Regions from separate parts of the Pseudarthrobacter sp. CC4 genome, predicted to be linked through region 3. Evidence: riboswitches for the same ligand, from Rfam matches in the RefSeq annotation. Region 3 holds a riboswitch; each other region holds the start of a gene.
The links. A riboswitch is a leader RNA that binds a small molecule or an ion and turns the genes downstream of it on or off. The one in region 3 is predicted to bind cyclic di-AMP.

Region 1 (9,539 bases), on a different contig from region 3:
TTGCGGATCCGTTCCTTGGTCTCTTCGGCGGCCATGGCAGCGTCGTACTTCTCCATGTCCAGGCCGAGCTCTTCGGCGAAGGTCCTGAACAGGGCGTTTTGGAAGTCCTGCTTCTCGCCCCACTGCGGCTGGGTCTCAAACATCTTGGCGGCCATCTGTTCGTACTTGCCCTGCTGCGCCGCGGCTTCCACTGCCAGGGCGGCCTGGCCGGAGTTCTTGTGCGAGGGCAGGGGGAAGTAGCGGTTCACGAAGGTGATCCGGTCCCCGTATTCCTTCTTCAGTTCCTCCACCAGCGGCGCGGCGGCGCCGCAGGCCTCGCACTCGAAGTCCAGGAACTCCACGAGCTGGGCTTTCTCGGTCGCGGGGGTGGTGAGGCGATGGCTGTCCTCCCTGACGACCTGGGCGTCCGCGACGGGCTGCAGGGCTGCCGGTTCGGGTTTGTTGAAGGTGAAGACCGCGTACCAGATCAGGCCGGCGCCGACGGCGGCGGCCAGGAGGATCCAGAGGACTATGCGGACCTTCCGTGCCGGGTCGGTGGGCTTGGTGGTGGGTGTTGTTTTTGTCATTAGTGGGGGATGCTTTCCTGGTCGCGGTGGGCGGCGGGTTCGATTTGAAAAGTTGAGTGTTCGACGCTGACTTCAAAGTGTTCTGCGACGCAGCGCTGCAGGTCCGCCAGGATCTCCGCGGCGTGGCCGTCCATCATGCAGCCGTCTTCGACCGTGACGTGCGCGGAGAGGACCGGGGTGCCGGAGGCGACGAGGGAGGCGTGCAGGTCATGGACGTCGATGACGTGCGGCAGGGCGAGGATGTGTTCACGGACCTTTGCCAGGTCAAGGCCTGCCGGGGCGTTCTCCATCAGCACGTTCAGGGTTTCGCTGAGGAGCTTCAGTGTCCGGGGGATGATCAGGGCACCGATCAGCAGCGATACGACGGCGTCGGCCTGCACCCAGCCGGTGACGGCGATGATGATCGCGGCGGCGATGACGGCGACGGATCCGAGGGCGTCGTTGAGGACTTCGAGGAACGCGGCGCGCATGTTGAAGTTGTGTTTCCGGCCCGAGGCGAGCACGATCAGGCCGATGGCGTTGCCGGCCAGGCCGATGATGCCAAACCAGAGCATCGTGGAGCCCCCGACTTCGGGAGGTTCGAAGAGCCGGCGGATGCCTTCGATGATGACGAAGCCGCCCACGCCCAGGAGCAGGGCCGCCTGCCCGGCCGCGGCGACGATTTCTGCCCGTTTATAGCCCCAGGTCCGCTTCATGGTGGCGGGCTTGAGCGCCAGCGACGCGGCGATCAGGGCGATCAGCAAACCGGCCGAATCGGTGAACATGTGCCCGGCGTCGGCCAGCAGGGCAAGGCTGCCGGTCAGGACCGAGCCGATGATCTCGGCGACCATCACGGCAAAGGTGATGGTGAAAACGATGATCATTTTTCCACGCTGTACTGCCCCGTCCCCGGCGCCGTGGGCGTGGTCGTGCCCGCTCACGAATGGATCTCCTGGTTTACGGCCCCGGTCCGGGAGTATGCGGTTGTCTCTTGGGCGCAGTCAGGGTCGGCGCACTGGCAAATGGTGCCGACCGTAAGGATGGTACCGAGCAGGTCACCCAAGGCATGGGCAAGGCGGGGATCAGAAAGTTCGTACCTGACGCGCCGCCCTACGGGCTCGGCCAGGACCAGCCCGCAGTCGCGCAGGCAGGCAAGGTGGTTGGAAAGAATTTGGCGGCTCACACCAATCCCTTCGGCCAGATCGGAGGGAAACGCCGGGCCGTTTCGCAGCGTGAGCAGGACAGCTGCCCGGGTCGGGTCCGCGAGGGCTTTGCCGAACCGGGCCAGGACCTCAGTGCTTGAGAGGATACGCATACCGGCAAGAGTACAGATAATGGTGGATTCAGAGAAGCCTGAATTGACGCGGTTCACTGGCCGTCCCGCTGCCGGTCTATCCTGCTGTCGCGTTCCTGCAGCTGGGCGAGCATGTCGTTGTATGCGTCCAGATCCGCGTCGTTGTTCCGGACTGCCGCACGATCGGTTCGGCGCATTTCCCTGGCGTCGGAGCGGGACCACATGACGGCGACACCGATGGCGATGAGCAGGGTGGGGACCTCGCCGATACCCCAGGTGATGGCTCCGCCCATCTGCTGGTCGGCCAGGGCCGGCGGTCCCCAGTCCCGGCCCAGGCCGGTGAACCAGTCAGGCTGCAGAAGCGTTGGCGAGCCCATGAGCGTCACACCGAAGAAGGCATGGAAGGCCATCGTTGCCAACAGCAGCAGAAGCCGCAGCGGATAGGGGGCGCGGCGGGGTACCGGGTCGGTCCCGATCATCGAGAGGATGAACAGGTAGCCGGTTATCAGGAAGTGGGCTGTCATCAGCTCGTGTCCGGCGTGTTCACGCAGGGCGAACCCGAAGGCGTCCGAGTAGTAGAACAGGACGATGGAGCCGGCGAAGTTGGCCGCAACGAACAACGGGTGGGTCAGGACCGCGGCCGGCCGGGAATGGACCAGGACCATGATCCATTCCCTGGGCCCGCGGGAGCCGTCCCGCCGTGGAGCCAGGGTGCGCAGGGCGAGGGTAACCGGCGCGCCGAGGACCAGGAAGACGGGGACGACCATGGTCAGGGCCATGTGGTCGACCATGTGCGCACTGAAAAGTATGCGGCCGTAGACCGAAGGGCCGCCGGAGGTGAAAAAGACCAGCGCCGCAAGCCCGGTGAGCCAGAGCACCGTCCGGATCCACGGCCAGTTGTCCCCTCGCCGGCGCAGGCGATGCGCGCCCAAAAGGTAGAGGACGGCAGCGGTGGCGGCCACGGCAATCCACAGCCAGTCCGGCCGCCAGACGGTAAACCAGCGTTCGGGGGTCAGCTCCGGCGGCAGGGGGTATCCGGTGAGCACTTCTGCCGGGGTGAGGGCGGCGCGGATCTCCTCCCCACCGGGGGGAGGCGTTCGGCCCAATGCCGCCGCGAGGCCGCTGACGGCGCCCATGATCAGCAGTTCGGCGACGATGAACCGCCACAGCACCCTGCCTGCACCCGGCCCGTCTTTCCGGGTCAGGGCGGGGATGAGGCGGGTACGGTGCAGATATCCGATGATGCCCAGGATGATGACGGCGGCGGTTTTAGCCATCACCAGGACACCATAGGGGGAGGTCAGTCCTTCGGGCAGCGGCAGCCGGATTGAGGCGTTGATGATGCCCGAGGCGGAGACCAGGATGAAGGCGAACAAGGCCAGGGAGGAGAACCGGCGAAGGACCGCGGCTGTGTCCTTGCCCAGGGCTGTTCCGGCGGCGGCGAGGGCGATCAGTCCGCCGAACCAGAGGCACACCCCGACCAGGTGAAGGCCCAGGGAATTGGTGGCCTGTTCGTGGTCGGTGCCGCTGGAGGCATGGCCGATAAGGATGACGGGCACCAGTCCTGCGATCGCCAGCAGCGCGGCCGCGGCCAGGGGGCCGGGAGAACGGGCACCGAACACCGCGGTTGACACCACCGCTGCGATGATGACGACCGACAGCCAGGCGCTTCCACTGGGCAGTTGTGTCATATAGGCGACAAGGCCCGCGGAAAATTCGGGGCTGCCGGAGACCGGGACGCCGGCTATGTCGGCGAAGCCCAGGACCAGGACCGCCAGGGCGGAGAGGGTCCATATGACACTGGTGGCCGAAACCAGGACCATGATCCGGGTAAAGGCGGGGTGCTCAGCGCCTGTTGTCGGGCCCTGCTCGTCATGGCGTGTCCTTGACGCCCGGCCTGAGCTTCTCAGGGTGGGCGGGATAATGAAAGCGGCCAAGACGAGTCCGCCGATCGTTGCCGCCGCCGCGAGGTTGTGCACCGTCTGTGCCAGGCCGTATCCCCACTGGACCAGCGCCCCGGGGTCCCGGGTCTCGGCCGGAAGAGTTCCCCTGCCGTAGGCGGTCGCGGCCAGAACCACCACCAGGGCGATTGCGCAGGCGGCTGCCAGCCAGACCGGCCGGGGTGAGACAGCGGGCCTCTCCTGTGAAGTGGAGACTTTGAGCGCCACAATACGTCCTAACCTGGTCCTGGCCCCTACGGAAGGGTGGGGATGGAGCGCGAAACGAAGCACAGCGCGCGACACCAGATTATCTGTAGAGTTGTTCACACGTTAAACGTGCGTGTCAGGGCGTGCACTCCCCCGGCGCCGCGGGCCTCCTGCACTTGCCGCACGTAACCGGGGGAACTCGAAGCTTTAGCGCGTAAAGGTAGCCTAGATGGATGATGCAGATTCCACCCCGGGTCCCCGCCGGGCCGGAGTGTTCGGTCCGGCTCGTCGACGCAGAAAAAGTCGGCGCGGTCAGATCCAGGATGCCAGGAGATTCGGACGTAACCGACTTGGCGGTGATCTTCGGGCTGCTCTCGGACCCTGGCCGGGTCAGGATCCTGATCGCCCTTCTCGAAGGAGAAATGTGCGTCTGCGACCTGGCAGCAACTACCGGGCTGAGCGAGTCCGGCGTCTCCCACGCCCTTCGCCTGCTGCGCGGGCCGCGGGTTGTTCAGGTGCGCCGCTCGGGCAGGATGGCCTACTACTCTCTGGCGGATTCGCACGTCCGCATGCTCCTCGATCTCGGCTTGACGCACGTTGGACATACAGGCAAGGACCGGTTGCGCATGGTCGAAGGCGGCCAGGCACCCTGACAGGGGCGGGCCTGCCCGCACAGTGCGACAGCCGGTGCTGCCATGTCTGAGCCTGAGATCACCGGTCCGGTCTGGCTTCCGTCGCTGCCGCCCTCGCTTCCTGAATACCTGGCGCCGAACCTGCAGCCGGTACCGCTGATCCCTGCCCTGACGCTGCTGGCCGCGGCGCTTTACCTGGCAGGGGCGATCCGGCTGTGGCGGCAGGGCCGGGGCTGGTCCGTGGTGCGGACGTGTTCCTTCCTGGTCGGCTGCCTGGCCATCATCGTGGTCATGGGAGCCGGCATCGAAGGGTACGGACTGCGGATGTTCTCCATCTTTATGTTCCAGCAACTGACCCTGATGATGGCCGTTCCGCCGCTGCTGGTCATCGGATCACCAGGAACACTGCTGCTGCGGGCAACACCCCACGGCAGGCTGGGCCGCCGCGCCCTCCGGGCCGCGCTATGGGGCCTGCGTTCCCGATGGGGACGCGTTGCTATTCACCCGGCCTTCATGGTCCCGCTGTTCCTGCTCAGCTTTTACGGCGTGTACTTCTCCGGTCTGGCGGACCTGCTGCTGCCAAACTGGTACGGCCACGTCGGCCTGGAACTGCTGTTCCTGATCTCCGGGATCCTCTTCACCGTGCCGTTGATTTCCGCTGACCCGCTGCCGAGCCGCCAAACCCACTTCGGACGGATGATCGATATCTTCGCAGAGATGCCGTTGCACGCGTTCTTCGGGGTGGTCATCATGATGGCCACCACTCCCATGGTTAAATTCTTTGCCACGCCGCCTGCGAGCTGGAACATCAACCCCCTGACGGACCAGGGCGTAGCCGGCGGATTGGCCTGGTCCTACGGGGAATTACCCGGAGTGCTTCTGCTGATGTTCATCCTGGTCCGCTGGCAGCGTGAGGAAGCCAGATCCAACGCCAGAATTGAGCGGGCCGAGCTCACCGGAGGAACCCCGGAGCTGGACGCCTACAACAGCTACCTGCAGCAGCTGGCAGACAGACCTGAACCCCGTCGCCGATAAAGGGCCCGGTCAACTTGACCCGCGGGCCTGGTCATATGAAGATATCTGCAGATGAATTTTACGAAGCGTAGAACTGCGCCTTCCTTGCTGCTGTTATCAGATTGTGATATTCAGGCTTTCTTAGGTAACGTTAGTTCAGGCTTTCCTGTATTGAGCCCTCGACGCCGCACGCTCAGCCCCGCCGGCGGTGTCAGATCCGAACATGAACGGCGGGGGCGGAGGACCCACAAACGGCAGCTTGCTGCCTTGGGGTGAAGACGCACACTGTGCCGGGCCACGAGGGCCGGCTCCACGGGCGTCCGGGCTTTCTCCTTGGCCCGAACCCGACAGCTAACTTCGCAGGCGACCCGAAAGGATTCCGCTGTGCCCTCCTCCCTCCATGGCCGCCGCCGCGCTCTGCCCAGTGACCGCTCCCGGCGCCGCGCCGGTGCTGCCAGAACTGCGCGCCGCGCCGTCCGTCCCGTGGCCCCGTCCCCGCGCCCTGTCTGGCTTCCCGGGGCCTCCGCTTTTGCCGCCGTCGTGATGCTTGCAGCCGGCATACCCGCCGCGCATGCCGGGCTTATTGCCGCCGGCACCGTTCCCGCCGCCGAGCCGGCCGCTGTGGAGGCAGCCCCGGCCATAACAGCGCAGGAACAGGCGGTCATCACTTATCAGCGCACTGACGTCGGGACCCGTCCGGCCGAACGGCCTGAGACGCCCGCGCCTGCCGCAACAGGATCCACCGCAGGGACCCCCTCCGCAGTTCCTTCCGCTGCAGCGACGGCACCGCCAACGGTTGTGCCCGTGGATACCACCCTGGGCGCTCCGCTGGCCAGCATGTCCATTTCCTCTCCGTTCGGGTTCCGGACGAGCCCGATCACGGGCGCGTCCGGTGAATTGCATACCGGGCTGGATCTGGTGGCTTCGTGCCAGACGGCAGTGTTCACGGCCGGCTCGGGGACCGTCGTGGAAGCTGGATGGTCCCAGAACGGCGGCGGAAACCGCATCGTTGTCGATCATGGCAATGGGATGAAAAGCACGTACAACCATCTGTCCTCAATAGAGGTCTCCGTCGGTTCCGTGGTGGCCAAGGGCCAGCGGCTCGGCGGGGCCGGAACAACCGGAAACTCCACCGGATGCCACCTGCACTTCGAAATCGTCCGCGACGGCGTGACGGTGGATCCCCAGGGCTGGCTCCGGCCGTGACCCTCATGGAACCGGGCGACCAGGCGCCGGCAACGTCACCAATGCACCGGAAGCGGCTTTGGGCTGTTTTCGTCATAGTAGTGGCCCTCACGGGGCTGGGCTTCTTCGCTTTGGGCCGGCTTTCCGCGGCGCCCGCACTCGTCCCGGACTCCGGCCCGGATGCCGGATTTGCCCGGGATATGCAGACCCATCATGCCCAGGCGGTGGAGATGGCCCTGGTGATTCGGGACAAGTCCGACCACCCCGAGGTCCGGGCGGTCGCCTACGATATTGCCACCGCGCAGCAGCATCAGAACGGGCAGATGTTCGCTTGGCTGCAGGACTGGGGACTGTCCCCGGCCGGGACAGCGCCGCCGATGGCCTGGATGACGCCCGGCGGCGCACATGAAGGAACCGGAGCCGCGCATACCGCCCAGGCGTCCGGCCCTGAAGGTGCCATGGAAGGCATGGCGACCCCGGAACAGATGCAGGCGCTGCGGGAAGCTTCAGGTGCGGAGGCCGACCGTCTGTTCGTTGATTTGATGATCCGCCATCATCAAGGAGGTGTCGCCATGGCCACCGCCGGGACCCGGCTGGCGGAAACCTCGAAGGTCCGGGACTTCGCTGCCCGTATCCTCGAAGCACAGACAGCTGAAATCACGGCCCTTGAAGAACTCCGAAGCCGACTCTGATCGCCCCAAAAAGAGAGTGAGACCGCCGATGACCGGAAAACCAAAAGCCGGTGAGGACCGCAAAGCGCTCCTGGCAGCAGTGCAGGCCAAACAGCGGGCCGCTGACAGACGGCGGGCCTGGCTGATCTACGGCACCGGCGCGGCCGTCGTCCTCGCAATCATTGCCGCGGTGACCTTTGTCCTCGTGGGGGAGGTGCAGCAGCGCGAACAGCTTAATGCCGCGGCCGCACGGCCGATCGAGGGTGAGCAGGACTATCCGGACCAATCCAGGAACCACACCAGCCAGGCAGTCAGTTATCCACAGACTCCGGCCACCGGCGGGGACCATGCGCCGGTCTGGACCAACTGCGGGATCTACACGGACCCCGTTGAACAGACCCGGGCAGTGCATTCCCTCGAACACGGGGCGGTGTGGCTCACCTACCGCCCCGACCTTGCCCCGGACGAGCTCGCCGAACTGACCGCTTTGGCCGGCAAGCAGGACTACCTCCTGCTCAGCCCGGTAGCCGAACAAGCCTCCCCGGTTGTGGCAACAGCCTGGGGAAAACAGCTTGCCGTGGACAGCGGCAGCGACGAACGCCTGGCACCGTTTATTAAGAAATACCGGCAAGGCCCGCAGGCACCTGAGCCCGGGGCCGTTTGTTCCGGCGGCGTGCAGGGCTGACCTTGCTGCCGAACAAGGACCGGACGCCCCGGGCCTACGGATTCCTGCTGTCCTGGCGGTGGCTGGGTATCCTGGGCATGGCCGTTCTGTTTGCAGCGGCCTGCATGGGGCTGGGTAACTGGCAGATGGACCGGCGGAACCAGGCGGTCACCGAAATCCGCCGCGTCCAGCAGAACTATGACAAGCCGCCCGTGCCCTACGAAGAAGCCAGCCGCTACTTTGACGACCCGGACCCGGACGCCAAGTGGACCACGGTATCTGTCAGGGGCCAGTACCTGGCCAACGACCAGCGGATCGTCCGGAACCGGCCCAACTACTCGGCCGCCGGGTACGAGGTTCTGGTCCCGTTCCGGCTGGTTTCCGGTGAAACGATCATCGTCAACCGGGGCTGGGTTCCCATCGGGAACAATCGGCCAGGCTACCCTGATACGGTTCCTGCACCGCCCCCCGGAACTGTCGCAGCAGTGGTGCGGATCAAACCATCAGAGGCCAACGTGGACCGGAGTGCCCCCGAAGGGCAACTGGCCAGCATTGACCTGGCCTCCTATGCGCGTCAGCTGGAGTACCCGGTTAAGACCGGCAGTTATGGGCTCATGGCCTCCGAATCACCCCCGCCGGAGCTTGCGCCTCAGCAACTCGCCCCACCCAAGGTGCAGGAAGGATCCAACCTGTCCTACGCAATGCAGTGGATTACCTTCGGAGTGCTGGCCTTTGTCGGGTTCGGCTATGTAGCGCGGCAGCAGGCCCGCATCGGCCGGGAGGAACGTGAAGCTGCGGAACCGTCCGAACCTGGACAGCAGGCCAGCCCACAGGGCAAACCACGGCGCCCACGCTCTGATGACGAGGAAGATGCTCTTCTGGACGCCATGGGCCTCTGACAGCGGAGGCCAGCCACGTGTGGAGTTCCTGACTGCAAGCCTCCGTCGGGCTGGTGGATCTGCTGCAGGGGTGACGACCGGACCATGGGCGGTTGTTTGCTCCGCAGGCCGTGGACTGGCATCAAGGACTGAGCCCCCGGCCTTGATCATCCTTCCACCAAAACGACGGCTCACTGGCTGCCTACAGGGTGGGCGGCGCGGCAGTGGTTAAGCCCGTCGTTCCTGACCTGACCGTTGCCGCCCAGGCCTACTTGAAGCTCCTCTACACCGCCGGTGAATGGTCGGATGCGCCGGTAACTGTTGGATTACTGGCGGACCGGCTGGGCCTCAGTAGGTCCACGGTCTCGGAGGGCAACGCAAAACTCGCGCGGCAGGGTCTTGTCACACACGCCAAGTACAGCAGCGTCAGCCTCACGCCCAATGGGCGGCGGTATGCGCTGGTCATGGTCCGCCGACACCGGCTCTAAAAACCTTCCTGGTGCAGACCC
Region 2 (9,539 bases), on a different contig from region 3:
ATTCCGGACATGGACATGCCGCCGGAGAGTTCCTTCAGAACCTCCTCCGGAGTGCCGGTGATACCGTCCATCCAGTCGTCCAGCAGGATGACCCAGTCCCGGTCGTACACGAGCTTTTCGGCAGGATCTTCAATGACCAGAGCACCGTAGAGGGCACGTTCGCGTTGCATTTCGACGTGGGAGTGGTACCAGTAGGTGCCGGGGTGGGCGAGCCGGAAATCGTAGGTGAACCCGGTCCCGGCGGCCACGGCGTCCTGGGTAAGGCCCGGGACGCCGTCCTGGTCATTGCGCAGGGCGAGTCCGTGCCAGTGGATGCTGGTGGCGTCCGTCAGACCGTTGACGAGGTTGACGCTCAGCCGGTCCCCGGCCTTCGCGCGGATCGCTGGTGCGGCAAGACCGCCGTTGTACCCCCACGTGGTGGCGGTTCTGTTCGCGACGGGTGCAGTGAAGGCACCGGCCTGCAGCGCTTGGGTCACGGTCCTCCCCGAGGAGGGCCGGCCGGCTTCATGTTCGGCAACCACAGGGTCTTCCGGCATGATCCGTTCCGGTGCAGCAGCCCCCGGGTCCGGGCTTCGAGTGCAGGCCGTCAGTGCCGCGGCCGCGGCGGTGGCGGCCGACAAGCCCAGGAAGCGGCGCCGGTCCAGGTCGGTAAACATAACAACTCCTTATGTGGCGGAGCTAGCGGCTTCGCCGGTATCAGATGGGGGTGAGGAAGGTTCCGGAGAGGTTCTGCAGTCGGTAGATCCACTGGACCCAGACTCCGGTGACCATGAGAAGGCCCAGGACGATGAGCATGGCGGCCCCGGCGATGTTGACGACCCGGATGTGCTGGCGGATGAAGGACAGTGCGTTACTGACCCAGCCCAGGCCCAGGGCCGTGAGGGCAAAGGGAATGCCGAGCCCCAGGCAGTACGCAAAAGCGAGCAGCGCTCCACGCCCGGCGCTGCCGGTGGTGACGCTGAGCGACAGGACAGCGCTCAGCGTCGGTCCCATGCACGGGGTCCATCCGAGGCCGAACACGATTCCCAGCAGTGGGGCCCCTGCCAGGCCGGTCCGTCTGCCAAGGCTGATTTTGCGGGTCTGCTGCAGCCAAGGCACCAGCCCCAGAAGCGCCAGCCCCATCAGGATCACTACCGCACCCATGCCACGCATGAGTGCGTCCTGCCAGCGCAGGAGCCAGGAACCGATCGCACCGAATGCCGCCCCGTACAGGGTGAAGACGGCCGCGAATCCGAGCACGAAAAGCCCCACGCCGCCCAGGACGCGGCGGCGGTTTTTTGGCTGGGTGGGGTCGGTCAGTCCTGAGACGAAACCGAGGTAGCCCGGCACCAGGGGGAGGATGCAGGGAGACAGGAACGATACCAGGCCCGCTGTCATTGCCAGCGGGATCGCGATTAGCAGCGCACCGGAGGTGACAGTGGAGGCAAAAAAACCGCCGATGTCCATCGGTTTCAGGCGGCGTCAGCGGGACGGAAGGTGGCTCCGCCGTCGGTGGAGACGACGAGCCCGGCGGTCGTGGCGGCCCAGATCCAGGGGCTACCTTTGGATCCCTCGGAGGCTGCGACTGCTTGGACACTGCCGTTAATTTTTCCGGTGTTCTTCCAGCTGAGGCCCGCGTCCGCGGAGGTATAGACGGTGCCGTCCGGGGCGACTCCGGCGGCTTCCGCTGCGCTGGCGAAAGCGACGAACTGAATCACCGGTGCGGCGGGCACCAGGGTCCAGGTGTTTCCGGCGTCGGCCGATCGTTGGACGCCTTCAGGGGTCGTTGCGAGCACGGTGTCGCTGTAAGGGTTGCCGGCCAGGACGGCCGGGGCGAAGCCGGCAGCAGCGGTCTTCCACGTCTTGCCGTCCGTGCTGGTCCGCATTGTTCCGTCGAAGCCGACTATTCCGGTTTTGGTTGTGGTGAGCGCATGGAAGTCGGATTCCCCTTGCCGGGAGACTTGTTCCCAGGTCTTTCCCCCATCGGTGCTCTTGACGAGACCTAGAGGGTTGGGCATTGTCGAGTCTTTGCCGGGATGGCCGGAGGCATAAAAGACGCCCTCGTCCATGGCCGCAGTGAAGCCCATGAGATCGTTTGTGGCTCCAATTTTGACACTAGTGTTTTTTGAGATGTCGAAGAGCCCTTCGTGGGCCGCCAACAGTATTTGTCCGGTTTCGGAGTTTACGCTCAAGCCATGGACGTGTGAGCTGGGCAGGCCTGAAGACGTCGTGGAGGGTGAAGCGCCGGGAGCCCCTGCTGTTCCTTGGCTGCAGGCGGACACGGTAAACAGCAGGGCACTGGCCGCGACGACGGCAGCGACAGGCCGGCGGGGTGAAGAGTGCAAGGTCATTGGAAACTCCAAGGGGTGGGCAGGGTTGGCCGGGAAAGGTGAAGGGGAGGTGCCGGCCCCCGGAGGGGGAGGGGACCGGCACCGGTTTTCGGCTGGCTACAGGGTGGCCAGCAGATCTTTCATTTCCTGGATCTCAGTTTCCTGGGAGCTGACAATGTCCTTGCTGAGCTGGACCGCGTCAGCGTTCTTGCCGTCGGTGGTTTCGGTCTTGGCCATCATGACGGCGCCTTCATGGTGGGCGATCATTTGGGTCAGGAACAGCTTGGCCGCCTCGGTGCCTTGGGCGGCTTCGAGCTTGGCCATGTCCTCCTCGCCCATCATCCCCTCCATGCTGTGCGCGGAAGGCATGTCGGTGGGCGTTTCGGTGGGCTGGCCCCAGCTTTGCAGCCAGCCGGTCATCTTCTCGATTTCCGGTCCCTGGGCTGCCTTGACCTTGGCGGCCAGGTCGGTCACGGAGGCAGGGATGCCCTCCTTTTTGAGCATCATGTCGCTCATGGCTACGGCTTGGGTGTGGTGCGGGATCATCATCTGCGCGAACATCGTGTCGGCATCATTGAACTCAGCCGCAGCTGCTGCTGAGGTTGCCGGCGCGGAGGTGGATGACATCCCGGAGCTGCCATGGTTCATACCGGGCATGCTGCCGGTCCCGGAACTGCCGGTTCCGGAGCCCGCGGAGCAGCCGGCAAGGGCGATGGCAGCAGCGATGGCGGCAGCCGAGATCGTCAGTGTCTTTGTCATGAAAATCAGGTCCTCAAAAGTATCAGCGGCGTCTGGGCGCTGGTGTGATGGCATGCACTGGCAAACCCGTGCGGGGCTTGGCCTGTTGTATGCACGCCGATGACTGGACGGCTGCGCGTGCAAGGGCATGGCGCAGGGGAGTGTTTACGTCCGGCTGATACAGAGGTCACCGGGGGAGGGGCTGCCCGGTGCGTAGGAAAAGGTGCTGCTGGCTGTTGCGGCGGCACCGAAGTCGGGCAGCGCGTAAGGGGCTGTTCCCGGCACCGGGGCTGAGAGAGTGGTGTTTCCCGGTGCCAGGACGCAGGCAGCGTCACCGGCGGACATTTCCGGGCAGGACCCGGCCGGGGCGCAGGAAGATGAGGAACCAGTGACCGCCGGGTCACCGGCGACCCCGCCTGTTGGCGTCCCCGCTGCACGGGAATGGCTGGCTGGCATGGTCTGCAGCTGCATGGCGGCCCCGGCCCCGGTGCCTGCCGCTGTCGTGCTTGGGCCGGGGGGCATGTGGTGGGCGCCGGTCATGACGTGCATGCCGAAAATGCCGGCAATGATGGCCAGGGCCACAGTCAGGAATCCTGCCTGCAGGAGGAAGTCGGTGACGCGACGATGGGGTGCTGCAGTCACAACTCTTCCTCCTTTCCGTGCAGGCTCTTTCGTCATAAGGGTACCGGCAAGGTGTTCCTGCCGGTCACTTCCTTGTGGTTCAACGCGCCCGGGCGCTATTCGGTTTCGCTGTTCCTAACGGGCCGTTGGTGATCGGTGTGGTCGTCGACGTTTGTTTCAGCGGCAAAGTCCGGTCGGCCCGCGTGCCAGCGGGCACGCCCTGCCTTGATCCCCGTTCCGGGAAGCACAACGGCCCGGGAGGAAACTCAGCGAAAGTACAGATGTCAGTTGCCGGCCAGGGTGTAGCCGGCGGAGGTGACTGCCTCCTGCACGGCTGCCGCGTCAGGTGCGCCTCCGACCAGCAGGCGGGAACGGCCGCCCGGGACGAGGTCAACGAAGGCAGATTCCACACCCTCAAGAGCAGAGACTAGCTTCTCAACCGTCTGCACGCAATGCCCGCAGATTAGACCGTCCACAGCGAATTCAACGGAACTGGTGCCGGCAGAGGCGGTGGGGGCAGACGAGGCTTCGGTCGAGCAGCAGCCGCACCCTGTCGGGGAGGATGCAAGCGGCAGTTGGGTACGGTTTTCAGTTCCACACATGTCAGTTTCCGTTCCTTGACGAAGGACTAAAGGCGCTGGGGTTGAACGGCTGTGAGAGTCGGCGCTAGGGCACCGGCCGGGACATACCACTTCACTGACAACAGTCAAAGTATACCCCATGGGGGTATCGGGAGCAAGCGGGTGTGCCCGTGTCCCCATGTCTCCCGTTATTCAAATGTGACAAACGGTGCTGCTGTGAAGTACGGTCTAAGCCGTGCCGGTTTCTCCGAATGCGGCACTCCCGAGCAGATTGCCTAACTCTGCCGCTGCCCGGGATCCGTTCGCAACTTTCGTCCGGCAGAGACGGGGAAACCAACATTGGCCTGCTTCAGGCAGGTCTTGGGGTGAAGCCATGCCTGGCGCGTTTCGTGCCGGCGCGGCCGGGTGTCTCCCATCCGAATCCGACAGCTAACCTCGCAGGCAGTGGGAGAGGCCTTTTTCATGCCCATTCGCAAAGCTCATGGCCGCCGCCGCGCGGTCCCTGTCCAGACCAGCGCCCTAGCGGTCCTGTCCAAATCCGTAGCCGACAACGCCGGTGTTGCGGGCCGTCAGGCAGCGGTTATCGCGGCCGCGTCCGGTCTTGTCCTGACCAGCGGCATAGCTGCCCAGGCAGCAGAGGTCCCGGCCCAGCGTGACGCGGAGCCGGCCTCGACGCTCGAAGTCGCCAGCCAGGCTCAGGTGCCGCTCAGCGCGGACGCCACGGTCCAGATCTCCTACGAGCGTCCTGTGGTGGAGACCACCCCGGCTCCGGTTGTGGAGGCGCCCAAGCCAGTCGCCCCCCAGGTACCCAAGGCGTCCCCGGCACCTGCCTTGACCGCAGCGGCTGCACCAGCGAAGGCTCAGATTACCGTCACACCTGCCGCTGCCGCTCCCGTTGCCGCGCCGGCCGCTGGTGGCATCAACGCCATCATGGTTTCTTCCGCCTACGCCCAGATCGGTATGATCCAGGACTGCACACGGCTGGTGGAAAACGCCCTTAACGCCGCGGGTATCCCGGTCGGAGACCTCGGCCCCATGCAGTTCATGAACTACGGGACTGTAGTCAGCGATCCCCAGCCCGGTGACATGGTCATGCAGCCCGGCCACGTCGGAATCTACGTCGGCAACGGCCAGGTCCTCAGCTCGGGCCTGAACGGCAAGAACGAAACCGCCGTCCACCCGCTGACCTGGATGACCTCCAAGGGTGCCGTCACTTTCGTCCGCGCCGGTAAATAGCCACTGAAGGCCGGTGATGCACTGCCTTGGGGGCAGTGCATCACCGGCCTTCAGCATCCGACGCCGCAGGAGGGGACTACACCTTGTGCGGCCGCCCGAAGCGGCGCAGCCGCAGTGAGTTGCTGACCACCAGGACCGAGCTGGCCGCCATCGCGGCACCGGCGATCATCGGGTTCAGCAGTCCCAGCGCGGCGACCGGAATGCCCACCGCGTTGTAGAAGAACGCCCAGAACAGGTTGGTCTTGATCGTGGCCAGCGTGCGGCGGGACAGCTCAATGGCCTCCGCGACCTGCCCCAGGTCGCTTCCCATGACCGTCAGATCAGCCGCGGCGATGGCAACATCCGTGCCGCTGCCCATGGCGATGCCCAGGTCAGCCTGGGCCAGGGCCGCGGCATCGTTGACGCCATCCCCTGCCATCGCCACTGTCGCGCCGGACTCCTGCAACCGGCGCACGGCCTCAACTTTTCCGTCGGGCAGGACCCCGGCGAGCACATCCTCGGCCGGGATGCCGACCTGGGCGGCCACGGCCAATGCCGCCGAAGCGTTGTCACCGGTCAGAAGAATGGGACGAAGCCCCAGCTCCTTCAACCGGCCGACTGCCGCGGCAGAGCCGGGCCTGACCGTGTCGGTGAGGCTGATCAAACCGGCGGCTTTCCCGTCGACGCCCACCCAGATCACCGTCGCACCCGAATCCTCCAGCGCCTTCAGCATCTGCTCGCCACCAATGGGTCCGTCGATGTGGTTGTCCCGCAGCCACCCGATCCGCCCCACGACCACGGCACGGCCGTTTACCGTGCCGCGCACGCCTCCGCCCGGCGCGCTGTCAAAGCCCGTCACCGCAGGCAGCGGCCCGTTTGTCCTTGCGGCCCGGGCGATGGCGCGCGCTACGGGATGTTCGCTGGCCGCCTCCACCGCCCCGGCCAGGGCGAGCAGCTCGTCCTCGCGGACCCCGCCCAGGCTCTGGACAGTTGAAACCGAGAGCTTGCCGCTCGTGACCGTTCCGGTCTTATCCAGCACGATGATGTCCACGGTCCTGGTGTCTTCCAGCACCTGCGGTCCCTTGATCAGGATGCCCAGTTGAGCCCCGCGCCCCGTTCCGGTCAGCAGCGCCGTCGGCGTTGCAAGACCCAGTGCGCACGGGCACGCAATCACCAGCACGGCCACCGCGGCAGTGAAGGCCGCCTGCAGATCACCGGTGCTGAAGATCCATCCTGCGAAGGTCACTGCGGAGATGCCCAGGACCACCGGGACAAAGACAGCGCTGATCCGGTCCGCCAACCGGGCGATTGCCGCCTTACCACTTTGGGCCTGGCTGACAAGTTTGCCCATCTGGGCGAGAGTGGTCTCACTGCCCACGCGGGTGGCCTTGACCAGCAGCCGGCCGTTCGCGTTGATCGTCGCCCCAATGACCGTGTCATCGACGCCGACTTCGACCGGCAGCGATTCGCCCGTGATCAAGGAGACATCAACCGCGCTCTGGCCCTCCACGACATACCCGTCGGTGGGGATCTTGTCTCCCGGGCGGACGAGAAAGACATCACCGGGGACGAGCAGATCGACCGGGACCTGGAACTCTACTCCGTCCCGGACCACTATGGCTTCCTTGGCTCCGAGGTTCAGCAGCGCGCGAAGGGCATTTCCTGCCCGTTGTTTGGCGTTGGCTTCAAGATACCGGCCCAGCAGCAGGAAGGTTGTCACCACCGCTGCGACTTCGAAGTACAGCGCATGAGCGCTCATGTCCATGCCGGGGTGCCGCGTCAGGATAGGATCGGCAAAGAGTTGCCACGCCGAGAACAGGAACGCGGCACTGACTCCGATGGACACCAGGGTGTCCATGGTGGAGGCCAGGTGCCGGGCGTTGATGCCCGCCGCCCGGTGGAAGGGCCACGCGGCCCAGCTGACCACCGGGGCACTGAGGGCGAAAACAACCCAACCCCAGTGCGGGAACTGCGCGGCAGGAACCATGGAGATCACCACTACGGGCAGGGTGAAAATGGCTGCCACCAGGAGGCGGGGCCGCAGGGTCCCGGCAACAGCTTTCGCTGCGGCAGCCTGGTCATCACCGCCCGCGTCGGCTGGCTGAGCGGTGGCCGCGTACCGATGTGATTTTTCCGTCCCTGCCCGGTCCGCCTTGAGCGAGGCCGAATAGCCGGTGGCAGCGACCGTATCGAGGATCTGCTGGTCAGAAATGCCCTCCGGGACGATAACCCGGGCCGATTCCAGCGGAAGGTTCACACTGGCGTCCACGCCCTCAAACTTGCCCAGTTTCCGCTCCACCCGGGCCACACAGGAAGCGCAGGTCATGCCCTGGATGTCGAGTTCTATAATCCGTGTGCCAGGTGCCAGGGTTTCCGTGTCCACCCCTAACCTCCGGCCACCACGGAGTAGCCGGCTTCAGCAATCGCCGCATCGATCCGCTCCGGATCCAGCTCCGTGGCGGACGTGACGGTGGCCACCGAGACGCCGTCCTTGTTCAAGGCAACGTCCACGGACCCGACGCCCTCCACTTCCCGCAGCTCTTCGATCACCGATGCCACGCAGTGGCCGCAGTGCATCCCGGAAATATTGACGGTTGTCTTCACGCTCATGGCGGATTTCCTCCTTCGTCGTTAGCGCAACAGACGTCCGATGGCATCTGTTGCTTCCCTCACCTTTGCGTCACCGGCCTCCTCGGAGGCGGCCGCGGCGTTCACCACGCAATGTCCTATGTGTTCTTCCAGCAGTCCCAGGCTGACGGCGTGCAGTGCCTTGTTCACCGCAGCGACCTGGGTAAGGATGTCGATGCAGTACGCATCCTCATCAACCATGCGGGCGATGCCGCGCACCTGGCCCTCGATGCGCTTCAACCGGCGCAGGTAAGCCTCTTTCCCGCTGCTGTACCCGTAGTCCGCAACCTCGGCTGACGGGAGGCTGTCAATGTTCTGAGTCATGAGGGTTCCTTTCAGCAGCACAAGAATATACCCCCCGGGGGTACCAAAGCAAATACCTCCTAGGAGCGTAGGGACTGCATGTTCGGCGCTATTGAAAGACGGTCTTTCACCGGCGGCCGGGGCCATAGGGGACTTTCCGCCCTTGCCGGTTATACATTGGCCCAGACACACTGGCCTGCAACGGGCGCAGCAAGGACAACGGGAGGGCTGATGGACGGGGATGCAGGATTCAGGATTGTTGCAGGTGTTGACGGTTCGGACGCTTCGCAGCTGGCACTGGAATGGGCTGTCACCGAGGCCCGGCTGCGGGGTGGACAGGTCCGGGCGGTGACGGCATGGGAGTTCCCGCCCGTGACCGTGGGAATGGAAGGTCTGATCCACGACCCTGACCTCTTTCCGCAGGCAGCCCGCAGGCTTCAGGGCGAGGCCCTGAAAAAACTGGACAGCGGGGACGTGAGTGTCACGGGCGATGTGGTGCGGGGTCCTGCCGCCCCCGTGCTGCTGAAGGCGGCCGTGGACGCCGACCTGCTGGTTGTCGGCTCCCGCGGTCTGGGCGGGTTTACCGGTCTGCTGCTCGGTTCCGTGTCGACCCAGATCCTCCATCATTCACCGTGTCCGGTGCTGGTCGTCCCTACCCGGTCCCGGGCGGGCATCTTCGGATGAGAAAGAAAGCGCTGCCCGCACGGGCAACCGGCAGAGGTTAGCGTCTTCGTGACCTGCGATCACTGGTCCCATGACCATGCCAGGGTGCGCCCGCTGCCGGGGACGGCGAAGACGGCACAAGGATTCATAGGAAGGCTCCAGGCGCTCTGGCATACGGTCACCGGCGCGCTGGGCCTGGTGATGGGACTGGTGCCGCACATGCTGCACCACATCGGTTTTCTCGCCGGGAGCGCCCTCGTCGCAGGATCCGGCGGCACGGCACTGTTCGGCGCGCTCGGACTGCTGGCGTCCATTCCCGCGCTGGTCCACCTGCACCGGCGGTTCGGCAACTGGATTGCCCCTGCCCTTGGCCTGCTGGTCTTCGCAGGAATGTTTTCCCTCTCCGCGTTCGTCATCGGCCCGGCCATCAGCGGCACCGGAACAAACGTGACGCCGGGACCTTCACACACTACCGAGCATA
Region 3 (9,539 bases):
TCCCGGACGCTGACCTGCGCGCAAGTCAAGCTTACGACGGCGGCCCAAGCTTACGACGGCGGCGCCGCGGCCACCGGCCGCCGTATCCTTCCGTCACCGGCATAGATGTTAAGGCTGGTTCCCCTGCTGAAGCCGGCGAGGGTCACTCCGCTGGCCTCGGCGAGTTCGACGGCAAGGCTGGACGGCGCACTGACCGCAGCGAGGACGGGGATTCCGGCGAGCGCAGCCTTTTGGACCAGCTCGAAGGATGCCCGGCCGGAGACTTGGAGCACGGTGCCGCGCAGCGGCAGCAAACCTTCCCGCAGGGCCCACCCCACAACCTTGTCCACCGCATTGTGCCGCCCCACATCCTCCCGAAGGCACAGAAGCTGGGGGCCGCCGTCGTCCCCTATCTTGAAGAGCCCGGCAGCATGGACGCCGCCGGTGTCATCGAAGAGGCGCTGGGACTCCCGGAGGATGCCCGGAAGCGAGGCAAGCACCTCCGCGGAGACGCTCAGCGGATCCCCGGCGGGGTTGAAGTGTGAGGATTTCCGGACGGATTCTATGGAGTCGGTCCCGCAGATGCCGCATGAACTGGAGGTGTAGACGTGCCGGCCGATGGAAGGAAGCTCCACGTCGGGCCGCAACTGGGCCTCCACCACGTTGAAGGTCTGCACCCCGTTTTCGTCTTCCCCGGCGCAAAAGCGCAGCGAAACGAGCTGGCCGGACTCCCAAATGACGCCCTCTGACACGAGGAACCCGGCCACGAGGTCGAAGTCATCCCCCGGCGTGCGCATGGTTACCGAGTAGGACAGGCTTCCCAGCCGGATTTCCAGCGGCTCTTCCACCGCCAGGACGTCCTCCCGGTACCGGACCGGAAACTCGAGGGCGTTCGGGGAACCGTCCAGCACATACTTGTGCACCTTGCGGCGCTGGGTCACGCGTCCCATATCCCACCGTTCCTGTCCATATGTCCATCATCGCAACTGCCTTGGGGCGATGCCAGCGTGGCTGCAGCACGTTGGCAGGCCTCAGCCAAGGAGTGCGCTCCAGTCTACGGGGCCGGCCGGCGCCGGTTTGGCGGCCGGCTTGCCCGTCCGTCCGGCAGTGCGCGCCTTCGTCTTGGCGGCGGGCTCGGGCGGCGCCGGGATGGGCGGCCCCCACGGAAGGGCAAAGGCGGGCACCAGCTCTCCCAGCTGCACCCCGTGGGGAGGCACAACCAGAACGCCGTCCGCTGAAGCCAGCCCGCGCATCATGCCCGGGCCGGTGTGCTGGGCGGGAGAGGCCATGCCGTAAAGCAGGCGGAACGGGACCAGGCGTGTGCGCCCGGGTTCGGGGTCGAGGGTGGTTCCGCAGGGAACCTCCTGCACGGCCGGCAGCGTGCGGTGTCCGAGCGCCGCCAGCAGCGGGGCCCCCACCGTGGAAAGTGCCATCATGGCTGCAAGGGGGTTACCCGGCAGTCCAAGCACGAACCGCCCGTCCGGAAGTTCGGCCAGGACGGCCGGGTGTCCGGGACGCATGGCCACGCCGTCAATGATCAGCCGCCCGCCCAGCTCCCGCACGGCCCGGCGAAGGTGGTCGGTGCCGGATTTTCCGGTCCCGCCTGTGGTGATGACGACGTCGGCCGGCAGGTCCGGCGCGCCCGGCACCCCGGGGACCACGTCCTCCAGTGCCGCCAGCCATTCAGCGTACGAATCGCCGATCCGTTGCTGTCCGCCCGGCAGCCCGCCCAGCATGCCCACCACGGCCGGTAGCTGCGGGCCGAAGGTGTCACGCACCTGCCCCGGAACCGGCAGGCCGCTCCCAACCACTTCGGAACCGGTCAGCAGCAGCCGGACCAGGGGCTTTCCCTGGACCACAAGTTCGTCATAACCGGCCAGGGCTGCGAGGGCCAGGTGCGCAGGGTTCAGCACCACGCCGGCCTTGACCAGGATGTCCCCTTCCGAGGCCTCCTCCCCTGCTTTCCTGACATGCTGGCCTGCACGGGGTTCGCCAGGGCGGGCAGTGCCGCCGGTCACCAGGACGGGCAGCCCGTCTTCGTCTTTGTCCAGGCGGGCGCTTTCGCTGCGCAGCACCGCCTTCGCCCCGGGCGGTATGAGTCCCCCCGTGGCAATGGGACTGGCCTGGTGCGGAGCCAGCGGCAAACCTGCATCCACCAGGATCCACGGCCCCGTGCCATTAACGGCCCAGCCGTCCATCGCCGATGACGCATAGTGGGGCATCTCCTGCAGGGCCACAATGTCCTGGTCCAGCCTGCGTCCGAGGGCCAGCTCCAAAGGAACAGGGCCGGCGGGGATTGGAGTGCCGGCGTCGAAAGCTGCCTGCCGGGCTTCTTCCCACGTATGGTCGAGGTGCCTCGGCTGCCCGCCCTCGGGGGCATCCGCTGCTTCCTGGGACTCCGTCGTCATTCGCCGGGAGCCCCGGCGGCTTCAGCATCGTAGTCGGCAGCCAGGGAACGGGCCACGGCCAGGGCGGACTCCATGGAAGCAGCATTGGGTGCCCGGCCCGAGCCGGACGCCAGGCCGGCGGCATACCCGGCAATGAACGTCGTCAGGGGCGCGGCCGGACGGACCACCGAGTGGGCGGCCACACCGGCCAAGGCAAGGATGGCGTTGACGTCCACCTGGACGTCCTCCAGTTCATAGGCCTGGAGGAGGGACCTGCACCACTCCTCCAGCGTTTCATCCTGGCTTTTCACGAACGTGCCTCCCTATTTAACTGCGGCTGCGCCGGTCCTGGCCTTTGTCCTGGTTGCCGGCGGCAATCCCTAGTGCGGCGGCATCATCCCAGGTGTCCACGTCTGCCGTGGAACCTGCAGGGACGGTGACAGGCTGCACCTCCAGACTAGCAAGGAGGGAGCGCACGGAGCCGTTAATAAGGGCGCCACGGGACGAGAGCTGCGCCGCCGAGGTTTTTAACGCAGCCGTGCGGTAAAAACCGGCCAGAGGCTGGAGCCGGCCGTCTTCCGCGCGTGCCATGGCGCCGTCTGCGTTCGTCGAAACCATGGCCGCCACCAGTGCCTCCACTGCGTCCCGGACCAGCGGCATGTCACACGCCAGCACCAAAGTGAACTCCGCCTCGTGTCCGTCCCGGGCCAAGGCGTCAAGTCCGGCGGAGATGGCAGCTGCCGGCCCCGCGAACTCCGGCTCTTCCCGGCAGAAAAGCACCCCGGGGACAGAATGTCCGGCGTCCGGGCCCACCACCGCCGTCCGCGCAGCATCCGCTGCAGCGGCCAGGGCGCGCTGGAGGAGGGTGTCATGATGGAAAACCAAGCCCTGTTTCGGCACCCCGCCCAACCGGGAAGACCGGCCGCCGGCCAGGATCACTGCATTGAAGTCCAGCCGCTTCTGTTCCATGCCCCCAGCCTAGCCATCGGCGGCGCTGCGGGCGTGCCGAAGGTTCCGGTCAGGCGGCCCGCTCCGGCAGAAGGAACGGATCCCAGGCTGGAGTGGGCTTCTCAAGTTCCTTGATCTGCCAGATGGTTCCATGCGGTGGCTCCGGGACGAAACGCAGTTTCCAGCCCATTTCCGCCGGCGTATGGTCGCCCTTGACGTTGTTGCAGCGCAGGCAGGCCGCCACCAGGTTCTCCCAGGAGTCCTCGCCGCCCCGGGACTTGGGGTGGACGTGGTCGATGGTGTGGGCCGCTTTACCGCAGTACGCGCATCTGTGGCCGTCGCGCCTGAGCACTCCGCGGCGGCTGACAGCAGTGGCCTGGTTGTACCTCGGCCGGATGTAACGGTTCAGGAGAATCACCGAGGGACGGCCCAGGATTTCCTGCGGTCCCACCACGGGATCATCGCCTTCGGCAACCACGCTGGCCTTGCCCGTGAGCACAAGCACCAGCGCCCGGCGGAAAGTGATCACCGCCAGGGGCTCATACCCAGCATTCAGAACGAGAGTGCGCATGCACGTACCTCTTCACGGCCGCACCCGTCCAGGGGCACGAGGGCCGGCTGCCCTCGGCATGTCCGGGCTATGGATCGACACCACAAGAGTAAACATAGAAGCGCGCGATCGGCTAATCGCCCTTTCCCTGAACGGTCGTGTCGATCCAGTCAGGCGGCGCATACTGAACGGCTGGAGCAGCCGGCAGTTAAAAGGCAAGAACCCTTGCCGTGAGGGCAAGGGTTCTTTTGAGTCCTGGTCGGACCGCCGGAACTGGCGGGTCAGTTCACTCGGATGAACACGGGGCCGGAGCCGACGTTGGCGCTGAAGACCACCGTCTGGTTTCCGTTGTAGCCACCGTGGACGGCCTGGCCGTTGCCTGCGTAGACAGCAATGTGTGCCATGCCGGCACCGCCGTCGGCGTAGTAGATCAGGTCGCCGGGCTGCGCCTCGGCAGCGCTGACGGTGCGACCCAGGGAGAGGTAGCCTGCAGGCCAGTCGTGGAAGTTGATCCCCACTGCTGCCAGGGAGTTCGTGACCAGCATGGTGCAGTCCTGCATAACACCCAGCTGGGCGTATGCAGCCGACAGGATGGCTGCACCCTTGCCGCTGGCGGAAGCAGTGGGAGCGGCGGCCGGGGCCGAGGCCGTGGAAACCTTGGCCGTGACCTTGGGAGCAGCAGGCTGGGCGACGGGGGCCGGCTCGGCCTCCTGGACCTCGACAGGTGCGGGTTCTTCGATAACCGGGGCCGGCGTGGTGGTGACGGCGGGCTTTTCGAAGGTGATGTTGATCGTGGAGGCCGCGGAGATGGGGGCTTCGACGGCGGATTCAACTTCCAGGGTGGAAGCCGGAGCGGAGTCGCGCTGGACGTTGGAGTCGGCAGCGTTCGCCGCGATGCCGCTGGTCAGTACCAGGCCGGAAGCGGCGGCGATGACAGCGGCCTGGCGGCCTACGCCGCCGGCGTTCTCGCCGACAGCCTTGGCGATGATGGCGATTGAGCTGGTTTTGGTGACCTCGGCGCGATGCCGTGCGGTAGCACGAGTAGTCATCAGTTCTCTCTTTCGTTTTCCTCAGGCCGTTGTGGGCACCAAGGGATGTGGACGCGCCGGCATCTTGGGGGTACGCCGGCACGCCCCGAACGGGGATGTGGTGTTAGCGGAAAGCGTGGTGGAGCAAAGAAATAGTTCTTGGACCCGAGGGTCCAAGAACTATTTGCTGATGGTGAAGAACGAAGAGGTGCCGGTGGCGGCTACGGCGTGGAGCAGCGTGCCCTGGGAGGGGTTGAGCGCGCTGACCATCATGCCGTTGCCGACGTAGATGCCGACGTGCGCTCCGCCGTTCTGCATGACCAGGTCGCCGGGCTGCGGGGTGGAGGTGGGGGTCATGGCAGTCCAGGCGTTGACGCGGGGGATGCTGATGCCGGCCTGGGCGTAAACCCACTGGGTGAAGCCGGAGCAGTCCCATCCGGTGACCGGGCTGGTGCCGCCCCAGACGTAGGGGCTGCCAATGCCCGTGTAGGCGATGGCAGCAATGCCTGAGGTGGAAGCGGAAGAGACAGTCTTGGCCAGCTTGTCCGCTGCAGACTCCGAACTCGACGCTGCGCCCGTTTCCGTGGCGGTGGACTGTGGGCGCACCCGCTCCGGCTTCGGGGCGGCAGTGGTCTTGACCACGGGCCGCTCGAACGACACGGTGGCCGTGGGGGCTGCGGTGACTGCCAGGGCAGCCTGCGCGGAGCCGGACTCGGTGGAAGCGGAAACACCAGCGGTGGTGTCCGCTGCGTTGGCGGGCAGGCCCATGCTGAGGATAAGACCGGAAGCTGCGGCGATAACGGCAGCCTGGCGACCTACTGTCCCGGCATTGGCACTAACAGCCTTGGACATAGTGTCCAAGGGGTTGGTACGAACCGTTTGCGCACGGTGGCGCGCAGAATTATTGCGTGAAGACACGAAGGTAGCCTCTCCCAATGCCTGCGAGGTGAGCTGTCGGATTCGGATGGGAGTCACCCGGCCGCGCTGCTTCCAAGGAAGTTTTGCGACTTAACCCCAAGGTCTTAGCCAAAGCCAAGACCAAAATTGGTTCCCCCGCCCCTGCCAGACGATGAAATGCGAACGGACCTTGAGCGGTGGCAGAGTTAGGCAATCCGCACAAGAGCGTCAACTTCGGAAAAGTTGACGCGAGTTAGACGGTACAGCAGTTTTGAGTGAATGTCACATTCAGGTCACGGCAAGTCACGATCATCTGATAGTTCACCGTCACTTGACTACAGCCAGCCAGTCGGATCGACCACTTCGCCGTTGACCTGCACCTCGAAGTGGAGGTGGCAGCCCGTGGAGGCGCCCGTGGTCCCGCTAAGGGCAATTACGTCCCCGCGCGAGACGGTCTGCCCCTCCCTCACGCTGAAGGAGGAGAGGTGGTTGTACGTGGTTTCCAGGCCGTTGCCGTGGTCCACCACAACGCGGTTTCCGCCGCCGAACTGGTGCCAGCCCACGAAGGTCACGGTACCGGTGGCGGCAGCGAAGACCGACGTACCGCACTGGGCCACATAGTCCTGGCCGCGGTGGAAGTCGCCTGAGCCACCGGTGATCGGGCTGACGCGGTAGCCGAAGGGGGACGCTGTGGTCAGCGTGGCCAGTGGAGCGCCGAGGCTTCCTGCCGAGGCAGCACGTGACACCGAGCCGGCGGACTGGGCACTGAGAAGCTGCTTGAGCTTGCCGTCCGGATCCGCCTGGGTGACCACGGCGGAACGGCTGAAATCGATCTGGGCACCGGCCTCGGCTGAGATCTGCGGCTGCGGCGTGACGGCTGAGGCTGCCATCGGAGTAACACCGGGAGCGTCGGTGGCCATCACGGGGCTGGTGGCCGGCACCGTCACGGTCAGCACCAGGCCTGTGGCTGCGAGTGCGATTCCGGCCTTCTGGCCGATTCCGCTCGCAGCAGCGAACTCGGTGACTTGGCGGAAGGGACCACGACGGCGGCGCGCATCACGGTGGGGATCGCGGGGGCGTTCCGTGGTGATGACTTCAACAACCCGCGGCGTCGAAGCGGGCACCGCTGCGCGGCGGCGTCCCCTGGGGGTCTGCATGGACAAGAAGGGTTCCTCTCTGGAAAGCCTGCGAAGTTAGCTGTCGGATTCGGGTCAGAGAGTTCAAAGACCCGGTCCGCCGTAAGCAAGCTTCGGCACAGAGGTATCCACGGAGGATCCTTCACTGGAAGAGGCTTGCTGCTGACGGACTTCACCCCAAGGCAGTCCCCCGGCTGCCGTTTGTGGTTCCCCCGCCTCTGCCAGTAATGACTCGTGCACCTGATCCGCTGGCAGAGCTCGGCTCCAGATCAGGTAACGCTTTAGTATCAACGCTTGGGTTTAACTATAGGGGCAAAAGTCCCAAAGTAACAATTCCGTTATCTTTGCGTAACCGGCACCCGTTGGGGTAGCCGGGAGGCCTCAAGCGGTCCCTAGCGTACGGCCACGAAGACGTGCGCCGCGACTTCCGGCGGCAGCTCCAGGGCCCCTTCGATGCCCGGGACGCGGACCGAAATGTACTCCCCCACCCGCTCCAGCGAGACCGAGGCACCGGGCCGGATTCCGCCTTCATCAAGCTGGACCAACAACTCGGGTTCCACCTGGATCGGCTCTGCCAGGCGGCTGACTGTCACCTCAGACGCCGGGCCGTAGGTCTTCATGGCCTCAAGCAGGCTGACCGCCGCGTCCGCAGCGGCCTGCGCCTCGCCCCCGAGGGCCGCCAATCCCGGGATGGGATTGCCATACGGGGACTCAGTGGGATGGTTCAGCATTTCGTAAATGCGCCGTTCCACCCGTTCGCTCATGACGTGCTCCCAGCGGCAGGCTTCGTCATGGACGTAGGCCCAGTCCAGCCCGATGACATCGGCCAGGAGCCGCTCCGCCAACCTGTGCTTCCGCATGACTTCGGTGGCGCGCTTCCGGCCCACCTCCGTGAGTTCAAGGTGCCGATCTCCGGAGACAACCACCAGGCCGTCCCGTTCCATCCTGCCGATGGTCTGCGACACAGTGGGCCCGGAGTGGCGCAGCCGCTCCGCGATCCGGGCCCGGAGGGCAACGATGTTTTCTTCCTCAAGCTCCAAGATGGTCCGAAGGTACATCTCCGTAGTGTCGATCAGATCCGTCATCCAGCTCAGCTCCTCGAGCGCAGTACCTTGCGTTGTCCCACCGTACCGCCTTCACATGCAGCGTGGTCCGTTGGAAAGCTTAGCCTATTTTGAGTTTGTCCGAATAGTTGACGGCGCGGGCAGGGGCCCTGTCTCAATGTCTGGACTATGACGGTCCCGGTTCCCGCTGAAACAGCTGTTCAGGCAGAATGAGGGAGGGCCCGAGTCACAGTCGCCGCGACTGCCTGGCACCCACATCCGTCCGGACCAACACCCCGTCCACGCCGAAATTGGAGCACCTGTGAGCGAAACCAGCATCACTATTCCCGCCGACCTCCTGCCCAAGGACGGGCGGTTCGGCGCCGGTCCCTCCAAAGTCCGGCAGGAGCAGATCGATGCCTTGTCCGCCGCATCGAAGACCATCCTGGGAACGTCCCACCGGCAGGCACCGGTCAAGAACCTGGTGGGGTCCGTACGCGAAGGCCTGAGCCAGTTCTTCCGTGCCCCGGAAGGCTATGAGGTGGTGCTGGGCGTGGGCGGTTCCACGGCGTTCTGGGACGTCGCCAGCTTCGGCCTGGTGGAGAAGAAGGCGCAGCACCTCTCATTCGGTGAATTCGGCTCGAAATTCGCGGCAGCCACCAACAAGGCACCTTTCCTGGATGCCTCCTCCATCATCAAATCCGAGCCGGGAACCCGCCCTGCTGCGCAGGCTGAGGCGGGCGTTGATGCCTATGCCTGGCCGCAGAACGAGACGTCCACTGGCGTGTCCGCCCCCGTTAAGCGCGTGGCTGGCGCGGATGAGGGCTCACTGGTCCTTATTGACGCGACGTCGGCAGCCGGCGGCCTGGACGTCGACGTGGCGGAGAGCGACGTCTACTATTTCGCCCCGCAGAAAAACTTTGCCTCCGACGGCGGGCTGTGGCTTGGCCTGTTCTCGCCGGCTGCACTGGAGCGCGCGGCCCGGATCAAGTCCACCAGCCGCTGGATCCCGGACTTCCTGGACCTCCAGACGGCCATTGACAACTCCCGCCTGAACCAGACCTACAACACGCCGTCGCTGTCCACCCTGGTGACCCTGGACGCCCAGGTGCAGTGGCTGAACGCGAACGGCGGGCTTGACTTCGCTTCGGCGCGGACTGCAGATTCTGCCGGACGCATCTACAGCTGGGCGGAGTCCTCCGAATTCGCCACGCCGTTCGTCGCCAACCCGGACGAGCGCTCCAACGTAATCGCCACGATTGACTTCGACGATTCAGTGGACGCGGCCGTGGTGGCCAAGGTCCTGCGGGCCAACGGCATCGTGGACACCGAGCCGTACCGGAAGCTGGGCCGCAACCAGCTGCGCATCGCCACGTTTGTGGCCATCGAGCCGTCCGACGTCTCTGCCCTGCTGGCGAGCATCGACTACGTGGTGGGCGAACTGCGCAAGTAGGCCGGCAGCCTTAACGTACGACGGCGCCGCCCGGGATCATCCCGGACGGCGCCGTTCGTGTGTGGTCAGGAAGTCCTTGCTTCGTCGCCGGGCTGTCCACCGTCGCCGGGCTTTTCCT

Region 1: it holds a riboswitch for cyclic di-AMP, as region 3 does, so the genes downstream of both, PV768_RS06390 (M23 family metallopeptidase) here and PV768_RS02690 (C40 family peptidase) in region 3, are expected to answer to the same signal.
Region 2: it holds a riboswitch for cyclic di-AMP, as region 3 does, so the genes downstream of both, PV768_RS16045 (NlpC/P60 family protein) here and PV768_RS02690 (C40 family peptidase) in region 3, are expected to answer to the same signal.

Annotation. Positions count from the first base shown of each region.
Region 1 is NZ_JARCCZ010000007.1:2,602-12,140, forward strand. Features, by position in the region: gene PV768_RS06360 (DsbA family protein) at 1-566, opposite strand, end outside; gene PV768_RS06365 (cation diffusion facilitator family transporter) at 566-1,486, opposite strand; gene PV768_RS06370 (ArsR/SmtB family transcription factor) at 1,483-1,860, opposite strand; gene PV768_RS06375 (cytochrome c oxidase assembly protein) at 1,914-4,007, opposite strand; gene PV768_RS06380 (ArsR/SmtB family transcription factor) at 4,220-4,639, shown strand; gene PV768_RS06385 (cytochrome c oxidase assembly protein) at 4,682-5,653, shown strand; cyclic di-AMP (ydaO/yuaA leader) riboswitch at 5,832-6,012, shown strand; gene PV768_RS06390 (M23 family metallopeptidase) at 6,017-6,838, shown strand; gene PV768_RS06395 (DUF305 domain-containing protein) at 6,844-7,509, shown strand; gene PV768_RS06400 (DUF3105 domain-containing protein) at 7,538-8,173, shown strand; gene PV768_RS06405 (SURF1 family protein) at 8,251-9,051, shown strand; gene PV768_RS06410 (metal-dependent transcriptional regulator) at 9,255-9,518, shown strand; gene PV768_RS06415 (metal-dependent transcriptional regulator) at 9,530-9,539, shown strand, end outside.
Region 2 is NZ_JARCCZ010000023.1:35,519-45,057, reverse strand. Features, by position in the region: gene PV768_RS16075 (multicopper oxidase family protein) at 1-656, opposite strand, end outside; gene PV768_RS16070 (cytochrome c biogenesis CcdA family protein) at 697-1,446, opposite strand; gene PV768_RS16065 (F510_1955 family glycosylhydrolase) at 1,452-2,330, opposite strand; gene PV768_RS16060 (DUF305 domain-containing protein) at 2,427-3,068, opposite strand; gene PV768_RS16055 (hypothetical protein) at 3,213-3,689, opposite strand; gene PV768_RS16050 (heavy-metal-associated domain-containing protein) at 3,953-4,270, opposite strand; cyclic di-AMP (ydaO/yuaA leader) riboswitch at 4,512-4,707, shown strand; gene PV768_RS16045 (NlpC/P60 family protein) at 4,712-5,485, shown strand; gene PV768_RS16040 (heavy metal translocating P-type ATPase) at 5,562-7,790, opposite strand; gene PV768_RS16035 (heavy-metal-associated domain-containing protein) at 7,850-8,074, opposite strand; gene PV768_RS16030 (metal-sensitive transcriptional regulator) at 8,096-8,416, opposite strand; gene PV768_RS16025 (universal stress protein) at 8,627-9,079, shown strand; gene PV768_RS16020 (hypothetical protein) at 9,128-9,539, shown strand, end outside.
Region 3 is NZ_JARCCZ010000002.1:319,274-328,812, forward strand. Features, by position in the region: gene fdhD (formate dehydrogenase accessory sulfurtransferase FdhD) at 51-929, opposite strand; gene PV768_RS02665 (molybdopterin molybdotransferase MoeA) at 1,011-2,387, opposite strand; gene PV768_RS02670 (DUF6457 domain-containing protein) at 2,384-2,677, opposite strand; gene mobA (molybdenum cofactor guanylyltransferase) at 2,694-3,335, opposite strand; gene PV768_RS02680 (HNH endonuclease) at 3,385-3,885, opposite strand; gene PV768_RS02685 (NlpC/P60 family protein) at 4,146-4,913, opposite strand; gene PV768_RS02690 (C40 family peptidase) at 5,073-5,744, opposite strand; cyclic di-AMP (ydaO/yuaA leader) riboswitch at 5,815-6,012, opposite strand; gene PV768_RS02695 (M23 family metallopeptidase) at 6,125-6,946, opposite strand; cyclic di-AMP (ydaO/yuaA leader) riboswitch at 6,957-7,199, opposite strand; gene PV768_RS02700 (metal-dependent transcriptional regulator) at 7,318-8,010, opposite strand; gene serC (phosphoserine transaminase) at 8,291-9,421, shown strand; gene PV768_RS02710 (DUF3027 domain-containing protein) at 9,487-9,539, opposite strand, start outside.